2 regions of the Caballeronia sp. LZ024 genome follow, and region 2 is predicted to be linked to the other one. Evidence: predicted binding sites of a transcription regulator. Region 2 holds the regulator's gene; the other holds the start of a gene.
What was found. The regulator HrcA, encoded in region 2, represses chaperone genes, less so after heat shock. The targets are predictions, from matches to a motif close to TTAGCACTCNNNNNNNNNGAGTGCTAA.
Positions count from the first base shown of each region.

Region 1: a site for HrcA is predicted at 2,379-2,405, ahead of QCE48_RS11860 (co-chaperone GroES). Genes of this name have one in related genera too.

Region 1 covers NZ_JARUXL010000001.1:2,631,767-2,638,909, forward strand. The annotation lists gene QCE48_RS11850 (hypothetical protein) at 1-144, shown strand, start outside; gene groL (chaperonin GroEL) at 262-1,902, opposite strand; gene QCE48_RS11860 (co-chaperone GroES) at 2,006-2,296, opposite strand; gene QCE48_RS11865 (DUF2242 domain-containing protein) at 2,550-3,266, shown strand; gene QCE48_RS11870 (D-(-)-3-hydroxybutyrate oligomer hydrolase) at 3,443-5,551, opposite strand; gene QCE48_RS11875 (BON domain-containing protein) at 5,768-6,136, opposite strand; gene QCE48_RS11880 (TAXI family TRAP transporter solute-binding subunit) at 6,888-7,143, shown strand, end outside.
Region 2 covers NZ_JARUXL010000001.1:470,820-477,962, forward strand. The annotation lists gene glnE (bifunctional [glutamate--ammonia ligase]-adenylyl-L-tyrosine phosphorylase/[glutamate--ammonia-ligase] adenylyltransferase) at 1-1,078, shown strand, start outside; gene QCE48_RS02230 (LysR family transcriptional regulator) at 1,101-2,015, opposite strand; gene QCE48_RS02235 (carboxymuconolactone decarboxylase family protein) at 2,099-2,494, shown strand; gene recN (DNA repair protein RecN) at 2,592-4,247, opposite strand; gene QCE48_RS02245 (NAD kinase) at 4,269-5,162, opposite strand; gene hrcA (heat-inducible transcriptional repressor HrcA) at 5,349-6,365, shown strand; gene hemH (ferrochelatase) at 6,500-7,143, shown strand, end outside.

The DNA.
Region 1 (7,143 bases), 2.2 Mb from region 2:
GTCACGCTGCGCGTGCCGGCCGACCGTCTGCGCGAGGTGAACCGCGCGATCGAGAACACCGCGTGGGGCGGCTACACGACCGAGTTTTATCCGACCTACGACTACAAGGCGGTCGCCGAGCAAATGCGGGCGCAGTCGAAATAATCCTGACATGCACAAAAAACCCGCAAGGTCTTTCGACCTTGCGGGTTTTTCACTTTGGCACGGACGCGGATTCCCTTGGAAACCCGCGTCCGGAATGCAGAGCGGCGCGAGCCGTTCTTACATGTCCATGCCCATGCCGCCCATGCCGCCGGGCATGCCGCCACCCATCGGAGCATCTTCCTTCGGCAGCTCGGCAACAGCGCAGTCGGTCGTCAGCAGGAGACCCGCCACCGATGCCGCGTTTTGCAGCGCCGTGCGCGTCACCTTCGTCGGATCGACCACACCTGCGTCGACCAGATCGACATACTCGCCCGTTGCCGCGTTGTAGCCGTAGTTGCCCTCGCCGGCTGCAACCGCTGCCACCACGACGCTGGCTTCTTCACCGCCGTTCGTGACGATCTGACGCAGCGGCTCTTCCATCGCGCGCAGCACGATCTTGATGCCTGCGTCCTGGTCGGCGTTCAAGCCCTTCAGGCCTTCGATTGCCTTGCGAGCGCGGATCAGCGCAACGCCGCCGCCTGCCACGATGCCTTCTTCCACCGCTGCGCGCGTTGCGTGCAGTGCGTCTTCAACACGTGCCTTCTTTTCCTTCATCTCGACTTCGGTCGCAGCGCCGACCTTGATCACTGCCACGCCGCCGGCCAGCTTCGCCACGCGCTCTTGCAGCTTCTCACGGTCGTAGTCCGACGTGGCTTCTTCGATCTGCGTGCGCACTTGCTTCACGCGCGCTTCGATCGAAGCGGCTTCGCCTGCGCCGTCGATGATCGTCGTGTTTTCCTTGCCCACTTCGATGCGCTTCGCCTGACCCAGTTCAGCCAGCGTTGCCTTTTCGAGCGTGAGGCCGGTTTCTTCGGCGATCACTTGACCACCCGTCAGGATGGCGATGTCTTCGAGCATGGCCTTGCGACGGTCGCCGAAGCCCGGAGCCTTGACGGCAACCGTCTTCAGGATGCCGCGGATGTTGTTGACGACGAGCGTTGCGAGCGCTTCGCCTTCGACGTCTTCAGCGATGATGAGCAGCGGACGGCCAGCCTTCGCGACTTGTTCCAGTACCGGCAGCAGGTCACGGATGTTCGACACCTTCTTGTCGTGCAGCAGCACGAACGGGTTTTCGAGGACGGCGACTTGCTTGTCCGGGTTGTTGATGAAGTACGGCGACAGGTAGCCGCGGTCGAACTGCATGCCTTCCACGACGTCCAGCTCGTCTTGCAACGACTTGCCGTCTTCAACCGTGATCACGCCTTCCTTGCCGACCTTGTCCATGGCTTCGGCGATGCGGTCGCCGATCGACGAATCGCTGTTCGCCGAGATCGCGCCGACTTGCGCGATTTCCTTGTTGGTCGTGCACGGCTTGCTGATCTTGCGCAGTTCTTCGATGGCGGCCGTGACGGCCTTGTCGATGCCGCGCTTCAGGTCCATCGGGTTCATGCCCGATGCGACGTACTTCATGCCTTCGCGAACGATCGACTGGGCCAGAACCGTCGCCGTGGTCGTGCCGTCGCCGGCGTTGTCGCTGGTCTTGGAAGCCACTTCCTTGACCATTTGCGCGCCCATGTTCTGGAGCTTGTCCTTCAGTTCGATTTCCTTCGCGACCGACACACCGTCCTTCGTGACCGTCGGGCCGCCGAAGCTGCGTTCGAGCACGACGTTGCGGCCCTTCGGACCGAGCGTGACCTTGACTGCGTTCGCGAGGATGTTCACGCCTTCGACCATCTTGGCGCGAGCGGAATCGCCAAATACGACTTCTTTAGCTGCCATATTCAAACTCCTTGATTCGTTTCGGTTTTATCGGCCGGGGCGCTTCGGGCGAGAGCGAGTCGATCGCGTTTGAGCGCGCCGGGCCGACTGACTAGAAAGATGCTTACTTGACCAGAACGGCCATGATGTCTTCTTCGCGCATCACGAGCAGTTCTTGCCCGTCGACCTTGACGGTCTGGCCGGCGTACTTACCGAACAGCACGCGGTCGCCCACTTTGACGTCGAGGGCGTTCTGCGTACCCTTGTCATCGCGCTTGCCCGGGCCGACGGCCAGGATTTCGCCTTGATCCGGCTTTTCGGCTGCCGCGTCGGGGATGATGAGGCCCGAGGCAGTCTTGGTTTCCTGATCCAGACGTTTGACGATGACGCGATCGTGCAAAGGACGAAGGTTCATACACACTCCTCTCTTGATTGAGACTGAAGAAACGCGGGAAAACCCGTACCAGCGGGCTTGGCGCCACCGGACGGCAAACTTGTTAGCACTCTCGTGCGGTGAGTGCCAATTATATGGACGGGTCGTGGCAATTTCAAGAAGGGAATGGTCGAGAGACGAAATGCGCGTCGACGTAAAGCGCGCTTCGCTTTTACGTGCGCCTCTGCACCGGCACTACAATCTACCCCGCCGACGTCACTCGCCTTCCTTTCCAATGCGCATCCGATTCCTCTTCTTCGGCCTCCCGCTGATCGCCCTCGCCGCCTGCGGCGGCAAGACCACGCCCACGCCCAGCTACCAGCAGGAAATGTTCAGCACCGGCCCGAGCCCGTACGCGCGCAACTTTGAAGCGCCGACGAAGGAAACCTGCGAAGCCGCCCGCCGCGCACTGCTCTCCCAGGGCTTCCTGACCACGATGGTCCAGCCCGACACCGTCGACGCCAACAAGAACTTCCAGCCGACACCGGAGACGCACGTCGTCGTGTCGTTCCATGTCGTCTGCACGCCCGGCGAAAACACGACCAACACCAGCATCGCCTACGTGAACGCCGTGCAGGACGGCTACGCGCTCAAGAAAAGCGACACGTCCGCGAGTGTGGGCTTGAGCGTGCTCGGCTCGCTGTCGCTGCCGATCCGCTCGAACAGCGACGCGATGGTCAAGATCTCCAGCGAAACGGTCCCGGCGGGCAAGTTCTACGACCGCTTTTTCACGCTGATGAACCACTATCTCTACACGGTGCCGCGCAGTTCGCCGATTGCCGGCGAAACCATCAGGAGCGAGACGCTCGCGCCGTCGCTGATTTTGAACTCGCCCGAACTCACACCGACGCCGATCGTCGTGCAGGCGCCCGCGGCCGCCGCAACCGCGATCCAGGCGTCCGATGCGGTCGCTGCATCCGCCCCGGCGCAGACGTCGTCGCCGACGCAGTGAGCGCGGCGCCACCGCCCGAACCGTTCTGAAGTCTCTCGCAGCGTGACCGCACATGACTCCGCAAGCACAACGGACGCGTCGCGCGAGCAGCAATGCGCCCGCCAGCCCGAAAGCAAAAAAGCCGTTCGCCCCGCAAAGGGCGAACGGCTTTCTTCTTATCGCAACTCAACCGCCGGTCAATTCGGCACGTTCACCGCCCCTCCCGCGACCGTGATCGCATTCGCGCCCGGATTCGCGGATATCGCCGGCAGATTCGCCGTCGTCAGCGCGGGCGCCGAGCCCGGCGTACCTCCGCGCGACGTCGCGCGCACCACCTGCGACGGCGGCAGCGCCGCGCCGTTCTTCAGATGGTTCCACATCAGGTTCAGCGCCTGAATGTTGTAGTAATGCACCGGCACGAACCGCGTATCGAAGCCCGCGACGCTCAGGAACGCATCGAAATGCTGGCCGTTCGTGATCTCGTAGAGCGCGAGCTGGCTCGACTTGCCTTCCGCCACCTGATTCGCGCCGAGATACGGCCGCGACGCATGGTTGATCGGCACGAGCGCGTCGGCGCGTCCCTGCACGATGATCGCGGGCTTGCCGCGCAGGTTCGCCTTCACGCGGATGGCGTTCACATTCGCCGCCATCGTCGGATTGCCCGTTGTCCAGAGCGTGCGCATGCAGACCGCGCCCGCAAAGCTCGCGTCGGCGGTGGCGAGACGATGATCCGCCGCGCCCGAAGTCCCCGCGTTGTACACGAGATTGACGCCGTTGGTCGGCGGCACGCCGTTGCCGTTGCCGAACACGGTGAGCATCGGCGAGACGAGCGGCGTGAGGCCCGCTGCGCCCGTCAGCGGATTGGTCGTGCCGAAGCTGAAGTTGCACAGGTTGTCCGCGACGCTCGACTGCATGTAGGCGTTCGCGTAGGTGACGGCGACCGCCGGCACCGCCTGCGAATCCCACATGGGCGCCTGCAGCGTGTCGGAATCGGACTGATAGCCCGCCTGGTGGAGCTTGTCGAGCGCGTCGTTCGCCTGACTCTGCGTGTCGCCGCCCGCGACGAGACCGCTCGCCGCGAGCGACGCGCAGCGCGCGGTGCGGATCGCGTTGGTCGTCGCGAGCGGCAGCGCCGTGAGATACGGCGAACCGGCCGCGGCGGTCGCAAGCGCGGCGCACGGCTGGAGCAGGTTCGCGAGTGTCGTGTAATCGGCGAGCGGCGAGCCGAACGCGCCGACCGCGACACCGCCCTGCCTCACCGAAACCTGCGACGGCAGGCTCAGGTTGATCTGCGGCTCGCCGACAACCACCGCCGTGATCCAGCCGTCGGTATCCTGCTCGGCGGCCGCGAGCGACGCGCCGCCGCCGTTGCTCACCGACGTCGCGATCGTCGTGATGCTGCCACGGCCGTAACGGACCTTGCGCGTCGTGCCGTCGAGCGCGCCGTAGGAATCGTTGAGCGCCCAGTACGCGAACTGGATCGCCTGCAGCGTGTTGTTGCCCCAGTCCTTTTCGGGATTCTGCTGCGAATGCGCGTGCTTGAACGCGTAGCGATTCGGGAAATTCGTGTTGAACGTCGCTGCCGTGGTCGAACCGAGGTTCGCCGTGAAAACGCTCGATCTGCCGGCCGCGTTGGCGCCCGCGAGCGTGCCGTCGATCAGCGTGACGATGTTCGTCGCGAGTTCGTGCGCGCCGTTGCCGCTACCCTTGTCGGTGTAGGCGACCGCGCAGCCGCGCTTCAGGCCCCATTCGCCCGCGGCCGAGATCGCGCCGTACACGCCGCGCGAGCCGGACGACGTCGCCGTGACGATGCACGGCTGGTCCGGATTGAAGCTTGCCGGAATCTGGACGAGCAGGCTCACGTTCTTCGTGCCGCTGCCGTCGTCGGCGAACGCGAGGTATTCCTTGCCGGCGATCTTGCCTTCGCCGAGCGTGTCGTTGCCGTTCAGGTCGACGTTCGGCCCCCAGAAACGACCGTAGCCGCCGTTCGCCGACATGTCGACGAGCGCGCGGTAGTTCGAATAGATCGCCAGGCGCCGCAATTCGGCGGCGGTCGGCTGCGCGGGGCTCGCGAGCGTCGGCGGCGTCGCGGAGGCGCGCCCGGTCTTGCCGCGGCCGGCGGTCAGCAGGTCGTCGGTATTGCCGTCGTAGGACTGCGTCTTCACCGATCCCGCGACGAAGTTCGGCAGCGTGTTGTTCGAGCCTGCGCTGTTGTTGTCGTCATCGCTGCTGCCGCACGCAGCGAGCGCGACCGCGCTCAGGGCGGCGAACGCCGTCATCCATGGAAGCCTTGGAATTCTTGTCATTCTCAGTCTCCGTCATGATTTTTATGTGACCGGGCGAGCGGCCCGGCATGGCGTTGTTGCGGACGTCTCGATATCGGGACGGCGCGCGGCGTCCGACACGAATGCTGCGACGCTAAACGAAAACGGGTTCCGGCGCGCGAAGCGCCGGAACCCGTCAGGCCATGAGCCCCGGCGACGCCGCGCTACGCACGACGACGCCCCACGTCCTGCTCGACTTTAGCCCCCTCCGCCCTGCACGCCGAGCGTGATCTTGTTCGACACGGATTTGACGCCGGCCACGCCCTTCGCGACTTCCTCGGCCTGGGAGATCTGGCTGCCGTCCGGCACGGTGCCGGTCAGGACCACTGCGCCGCCGCGCGCTTTCACGAACACGTTCGACACGTCAAAACCCTGCGCTTTCGACAGCGCGCGGCGCACGTCGTTGCCCAGCTTGCGGTCGGTCTTCTTGGTCGTGCTCTTCTGGGCCTTGGCGGAGGCCGCCGAGTCGGTGGTCGCCATGGCATCGCTCGACTGGGCATACGCGCTCGAGGCTACGGCCACGCATACCACCACACCCAGCGCCTTCAACATATCGACAGCTTTCATGATTTCTCCTTTTGCTTCGCTTATTGACTTCGCACAGTTGCTACTTCGCACAGTTGCTACTTCGGATGGGACCGCATCTTTCTGGCGGCTTGCTACGACATCGTGCGGAACGCGATGGCCGTGGACATGGCGCGGCCCGCGCGCATGCATGACGGCCGGCGAACCGGCGGATGTGGCAACACGGTGCTGCGAGAGGCTGGCGAATCAATCGATACTCGGCCGGTTGCGGGCGTGGCCCGGCGGCTCATATTTGGGGTGCTGCGCGGCGGCTGCCGGACTGCTGGTCAGCTCGCCGCCTTCCGTTCTGACGTGCGCGGCATACGCATCGACCCACATTGCGGGTCGAACGCACGCGTGTGCAGGTGCACGGCGGCGAACGTCAATTTAATCCAGCACGCACAGAAGCGCAAAGCTTTTAAGCGACAGCGACGCCCCCGGGCAACCGGCGCCGTGACATACGCGCGTCATGCGCGCTTCATGCCGACCTGCCTGCTCGCCGTCCGCTCTCGCCCGTCGCGGCGGTCCGGTGCCGATTCGATCTCATGTACCATCGTCGGGAAAGGGCAGCCGGTGCCGCGCGACGACGCTTGGCCGCGCGAGGTTTTGTTGCGCAGCCACGTGTCACGTCGCCCCATCTTCGGCGAGGTTGCGATCCGAACGAAGCACTTGCTGCCGAATCACCGACGACGGGAAGACGGCCTGCCGGGCGCCGCCATCTCCCGCTTTCCGCCTTCCGACCACCGACAAAGCGATGAACCAGCCTCCAGAGCCCAGCCCAGACCCCGGGACCGGCCCCGACAAGGACTCCCGCGCCACACGCGATGCGCGTCTCAAGCCGCCGCGCATCGTCGCGCGCTTCGTTGCGATTTCCTGGCGCGACCTCGCGCTGACGTTCGTGCCGATCCTCCTCGTGAGCGCGGCCGCGATCTATCTGGCCGTGCGCCTGATCCAGCCCGCGCCGCCGAGCACGCTGACGATCGCCGCCGGCACGAAAGGCAGCTCGTTCT
Region 2 (7,143 bases):
CGACGAACTGCTCGACGACGAAGCCATCGCGAGCCCGTTCGACTGGCCCGAGTTCAAGCGGTCGCTGCGCGCGAGCCTCGCCGCCGCCGACGGCGCCGAGCAGCAGATGGATCTGCTGCGCCACGCGCATCAGGCCGAAGTGTTCCGCATCCTGCTGATCGATCTGGCGGGCAAGCTCACCGTCGAGCACGTGAGCGACCGGCTCTCCGAACTCGCGGATGCGGTGCTCGACGTGACGGTCGAAACGGTCTGGAAGCAGTTTCCGAAGCGGCATCGCGAGGTGCCGAAGTTCGCGGTCATCGCGTATGGAAAGCTGGGCGGCAAGGAACTGGGCTATGCGTCCGACCTCGACCTGATCTTTCTCTACGACGACCCGGACGACGCCGCCTCCGACGTCTACGCGATGTTCGCGCGCCGCCTGATCACGTGGCTCACGACGGCGACGGGCGCCGGCACGCTCTTCGACGTCGACTTGCGGCTGCGGCCGAACGGCGAATCGGGGTTGCTCGTCACGAGCCTGCAGTCGTTTCGCGCCTATCAGATCCGCGAAGGCGACGCGGCCAACACCGCCTGGGTCTGGGAGCATCAGGCGCTGTCGCGGGCGCGCTATTGCGCGGGCGATGCCGCGATCGGCGAGCAGTTCGAGGCGATCCGCGCGGACGTGCTGGTGATGCCGCGGGAGGCAGAGGCGCTGGCGCGCGAGATCGTCGCGATGCGCGAGCGGGTTCTTGCCGGGCATCCGAACCGGACGGCCTTGTTCGATTTGAAGCACGATCGCGGCGGAATGGTCGATATCGAATTCATCGTGCAGTACTGGGTGCTGCTGCATGCGCGCGAGCATCGCGAGTTCGTGCGCAACGCCGGGAACATTTCGCTGCTGCGGATCGCGGCGCAGTGCGGATTGATGACGGACGAGGAGGCAGAGACGCTTGGCGCGGCATACCGGTCGTATCGCAAGCTGCAGCACAAGCTGAGGCTCGACGGGATGGAGAAGGCGCGGGTCGAGCCGGAGACGGTGGCGGCGGAGAGGGCCGCGGTGGTGTCGTGGTGGGAGCGGGTGTTTGCGGGGCTGGTTTAGATCGCCTGGCGGCGCAGCGTGGTCAGGGGGCGGCGATGGGCCGCGCGTCACGTCGGGCACGTTCCAGAAACGTGCGCAAGACGGGCGAACGGTTCTGCTCCGAATACGCGACGGCGATACCTGAACAAAGTCCGCGCGATTTCTCGTTGAATGCGCGGAAAGTCACGCCCTTGCGCCTCACGTTTTTCAGTGACGCGGCGACCAGCGCGATGCCCTGTCCTTCCGCGATCAGCCCGAGCAGGATGTGGTGATCGGCCGGCTCGGCGATCGTAGTCGGTTCGAAACCGACGCGCTTGAAGAACGCCTGACAGTAATCGTAGAAACCCGGGTTCAGGCGGCGCTCGAACCAGAAGAGCGGCTCGTCGCGCAGATCGTCGAAGTCGAGCCGGCGCTTTTTGGCGAGTCGATGTGCGGCGGGCAACGCAATGACGAGCGGTTCCTCGAAAATCGTCTCCACGTTCAGGCCTTGAGCCTCCGTGTGCAACCCGATGAACGCCGCGTCCATGACGCCTTTTCTCAAGTCCTGCACCAGGCGGATCGAATGCTTTCCTTTGACGACGATCTTCCAGTCGGGAAAGTCCAGCTGCAGCGCGCCCGAGACATCGGGAATCGTACTTCGATCGAATACGGTGGTGTAGCCGATGGAAAACTGTCCGACCTGGGAATGGCGCGCGGCCTGCGCCGCCGCGACCGCCTTTTCCGCCTGTGCAAGCGTTCGCCTCGCTTCGGGCAGGAACGCGAGTCCCGCTTCCGTCAGCGAGACGCCGCGCTTGCTGCGCCGAAAAAGCGCCACGCCGAGGGAATCTTCCAGTTGCTGAATCTGCCGGGTCAGCGGCGGTTGAGACATGTGCAGACGCTGCGCGGCGCGGCCGACGTTCAGTTCTTCGCTGACCGCCAGAAAATAACGGAACTGCCGAAGGTCGATGGACGTATTCATACCTAAAAAGTATCACGAAAATGGTATTGGCCGAGCCAGTCGGGCCGCCGTAAATTGTCCTTCAATTCAACAGGAGGAACGAAATGGACAACGAGCGTTATGTGCGGGGCTGGGCGAAACTCAAGGAAGTCGACGGACATGCCGGCGAGCAGGTCATTGCCAGCCTGAGCGCTATCGCACCGGACTTTGCCCGGTTATTGATCGAGTTTCCGTTCGGCGATATCTACTCGAGACCGGGTCTCGATCTGAAGGCGCGGGAGCTTGCCGTCGTGGCGGCGCTCACCGCGCTCGGCAACGCGGCGCCGCAACTGAATGTTCACATTGCGGGCGCGCTGAACGTTGGCGTGTCGCGTGAGGAAATCGTCGAGGTCATCATGCAGATGGCCGTGTACGCGGGCTTTCCCGCGGCGCTCAACGGTCTTTTCGCCGCGAAGGAAGTGTTCGCGAAGCACGACGCGCTTTCGTGCGAACCGACGTAGCGGGTTCGACCTGGTCGCGCCGGTTTTCGCAGGAGTGTCTGAGCATCGGGGTGGGAGGGGCTGCGAATCCGCCGGATTCATCGCTCGCCCGCTCGCATCAGGCCGCCAGCATCTCCTTCGCGTGCTTTCTCGTCGTCGCGGTAATCTCGATCCCGCCGAGCATCCGCGCGACTTCTTCGACGCGCTTCGCCTTGTCGAGCGCCGTGACCGTGCTGACGGTTCCGCCATTCGAATCGCCCGCCTTCGCGACCTGAAAGTGCTGATCGCCGCGCGCCGCGACCTGCGGCAAATGCGTGACGCACAGCACCTGACGATCGCGCCCGAGCTGATGCAGCAGCCGTCCCACGACCTCCGCGACACCCCCGCCGATTCCGGTATCGACCTCGTCGAAGATCAGCGTCGGCGTGGGGCTGGCGGTGCTCGCGATCACGGCGAGCGCGAGGCTGATGCGCGCCAGTTCGCCGCCGGACGCCACCTTCGCAAGCGGCCGCAGCGCCACGCCCGCATGGCCCGCGACGCGGAATTCGATCTGTTCAAGCCCGTTCGCGCCGCCTTCGGCGAGCGGGACCAGCGCGACGTCGAAGCGGCCGCCCGCCATCGACAATTCCTGCATGCCGACCGTGACCGCCGCGCCGAGTGCCTTCGCCGCCTTGGCGCGCGCCTTCGACAGCACCTTGGCCTCGGCCAGATACGCGTCCTTCGCTTTCGACTCCGTGGCGCGCAACGCATCGAGGTCGGCGGCGGCATCGAGCTGCGCGAGCTGCTGGCGGCGCGCTTCGTGTTCCTCGGGCAGCGCTTCGGGCTGCAGGCGGAACTTGCGCGCGGTCGAGTGCAACTGGTCCATGCGCTTTTCGACCTGCGCGAGCCGGTCGGGGTCGAGTTCGAGCCGCTGCGCATAGTGCGAGAGCGAATACGACGCTTCCTGCAACTGGATCTCCGCCGGTTCCAGCGAAGCGAGCACGTCCGACAGCGCCGGGTCGATGTCGGCGAGACCGCGCAGCTTCGAGATGATCGCGGCGAGTTGCGTGATCATCGCTTCGTCGGATTCGGATAGCGCGTCGAGCGCGCCCTGCACGCCGTCAATAAGACTCGCCGAATGCGACAGCCGATGATGCTCCGCGCTCACGTCCTCCCATTCGCCGGGCTGCGGCGCGAGTTTGTCGAATTCGCTCAGTTGCCACGCGAGCCGTTCGCGCTCCAGTTGCAGCTCGCGGTCGCGGCTCTGCGCTGCATCGACCGCCTGCGCGGCCTCGCGCCACGCGCGATAGGCGCGCGTGACGGAAGCGGTGGTCTCCGTGAGGCCCGCGTGGGTATCGAAGAGTTCGCGTTGCGCGTCCGGGCGCATCAGGAGTTGGTGCGCGTGCTGCCCGTGAATGTCGACGAGCATCTCGCCGACTTCGCGCAACTGCGTGAGCGTCGCCGGCGTACCGTTGATGAATGCACGCGAGCGGCCGTTCGAATCGACGGCCCGGCGCAGCATCACGGTGTCCGACTCGTCCGCCGCGAGCGCGTGCTCCTCGAGCCAGTGCGATACGCCCTCGTGCGTCGAGAACTCGGCGGTGATGTCGGCGCGCGCTTCGCCCGTGCGTACGACGCTCGCGTCGCCGCGCGCGCCGAGCGTGAGCGCGAGCGCGTCGATCAGAATGGATTTGCCGGCGCCGGTTTCACCCGAAAAAACCGTGAAACCGCTGTCGAATTCGAGGTCGAGCGCGGCGACGATCACGAAGTCGCGAATCGAGAGATGACGGAGCATGGATGAAGGCTTGGATGCTGTTTAAGAAGCGTCTTCCTGCGACGGATGCTCGTTCCAGTGCAACTTCTTGCGCAGCGTCGCGAAATAGCTGTAGCCGACCGGATGCAGCACCGGCACCGTATGACGCGAGCGACGCACTTCGATCGTGTCGTTCAGCTCGACGGCGGTGAACGACTGCATGTCGAAGTTCACATTGACGTCGCGCCCGCCGATGATCTGGATATCGACCTTGGAGTCGTCCGGCAGCACGATCGGCCGGTTCGAGAGCGAATGCGGCGCGATCGGCACGAGCAAAAAGCCCTGCAACGAGGGATGCAGGATCGGTCCGGCGGCGGAAAGCGAGTAAGCGGTCGAGCCGGTTGGTGTTGCGACGATCAGGCCGTCGGAGCGCTGGTCGTACATGAAATGGCCGTCCACGGAGACGCGCAGTTCCGCCATGCCCGAAAAGCCGCTGCGGTTGACGACGACGTCGTTGAACGCGAGCGCGTGGTAGATCGGCTTGCCGTCGCGGACGATGCGCGCTTCGAGCAGGGTGCGCTCCTCGCGCTCGAAACTGCCGGCGAGCATCTGCGGGACGAGGTCGCGCATCTGTGCGAGGGAAATGTCCGTGATGAAGCCGAGCCGCCCGTGGTTCACGCCGATGAGCGGCGTCTTGTACGGCGCGAGCTGCCGGCCGAGACCGAGCATCGTGCCGTCGCCGCCGAGCACCACGGCGACATTCGCGCGCGCGCCGATTTCCGCCGTCGAAAGCGCGGGATAGCCGCTCACGCCGACTTCCTTGGCCGTCTGCGCCTCGAACACGACTTCGAAGCCCTGGCTCGCGATCAGCGAGGCGAGCGAAGCCAGCGGCTCTTCGATGCCGGGTGTGTTGGTGCGCCCCACGAGCGCGACGGTCTTGAATTGGCCTATTTCCATGCCGGCATTACACCATAGGTGAAGGTCGAAAAGAACCGTGGGCGAACCCGGCTCTCAGCACGCGCGTGCTTGTCCGTCGTCCGGATTGTTTGTGGCTAGAATGGAGCACATCATGAATTCGGGTGCGTCATGGCGAAGGCGCCGGCGCGCTCGCCGTACGATGACGCGTTGAGCTAAAATTTGCCCATGCTAGACCCACGTGCACAAACCCTCCTCAAGACGTTGATCGAGCGCTACATCGCCGAAGGTCAGCCGGTGGGGTCGCGCACGTTGTCGCGCTACTCCGGCCTCGAACTCAGCCCGGCCACGATCCGCAACGTCATGTCGGACCTGGAGGAGCTCGGACTCGTCGCGAGCCCGCATACCTCGGCGGGGCGCATTCCCACGCCGCGCGGCTATCGCGTCTTCGTCGACACCATGCTCACGGTCGAGGCGCCGGAAGACGAGGCGATGACCACCGCCGTCAAGACGCGCCTGCAGGGCGAGGAGCCGCAGAAGATCGTCGCGGCGGCGGCGAGCGTGCTCTCGAATCTCTCGTCGTTCGCGGGCGTGATTCTCACCCCGCGGCGCAGCCACATGTTCAAGCAGATCGAGTTCATGCGGCTGTCGGACAAGCGCATCCTGCTCATCATCGTGACGCCGGAAGGCGACGTCCAGAACCGCATCATGGCGACCCAGCGCGATTATTCGCCGTCGCAGCTGACCGAGGCGTCGAATTACATCAACGCGCACTTCGCCGGTCTCTCCTTCGACGAGGTACGTCGCCGACTTCGCGAGGAAATCGACCAGTTGCGCGGCGACATGACCACGCTGATGCACGCGGCGGTGGCCGCCAGCACGGATGAAACCGATCCCGGCGACACGCTCCTGATTTCCGGCGAACGCAACTTGCTGGAAGTGGCGGACCTTTCGTCCGATATGGCGCGGCTGCGCAAGCTTTTCGATGTATTCGACCAAAAGACAAGTCTCCTGCAATTGCTCGACGTATCGAGCCACGCGCAAGGCGTGCAGATTTTCATCGGCGGCGAGTCGAATCTCGTGCCGATCGAGGAAATGAGCGTGGTGACGGCGCCATACGAAGTGAACGGCAAGATCGTCGGCACGCTCGGCGTGATCGGGCCGACGCGTATGGCCTACAACCGCGTGATCCCGATCGTCGACATCACCGCGCGGCTGCTTTCCATGTCGCTCAGCCAGCAGTAACGGCGCCGTCTCGCTGAGATCTTGCGCCGCCGCGCACGCAAGCGCCACTAGGCCGTTCGGCCGATGCTGCGTCGCGAGCCGCGCCGCTATAATGGTCTTCACTTCACGACGTCGCTCATCCGGCCGCTTCCTTCATGCGTTTCGATCTCGAGTTGCCTTCGCAGCACGCCGCCTCGCGTCGGGTCGCGGTGCTGCTGATCAATCTCGGCACGCCTGATGCGCCCACGCCGCGCGCCGTGCGCAAGTACCTCGCGCAGTTCCTGTCCGATCCGCGCGTCGTCGAGATTCCGAAAATCGTGTGGCAACTGATTTTGCGGCTCGCGATTTTGCCGTTCCGTTCGCGCGCGTCGGCGAAAAAGTATGCGCAGGTGTGGCTGCCGGAAGGCTCGCCGCTGCGGGTGTACACCGAGCGGCAGGTCGAGCAGTTGCGGCGCCTGTTCGCGGCGAACGACTACCACGTGATCGTCGATTACGCGATGCGCTATGGCACGCCGGGCATTCCCGCGATGCTCAATCAACTGAAGCTGGAAGGCGCCGAGCGCGTGCTGCTCGTGCCGATGTATCCGCAATATTCGTCGTCGACGACCGCAACCGCCTTCGACGACGCCTTCAACGCGCTCAAACGCGTTCGCAATCAGCCCGAAATCCGCACGATCCGCCAATACGCCGACCATCCGGCCTACATCGGCGCGCTCGCCGAGCAAGTGCGCGATTACTGGCGTCATCACGGACATCCGGACTTCGCCGCCGGCGACAAGCTCGTGCTGAGTTTTCACGG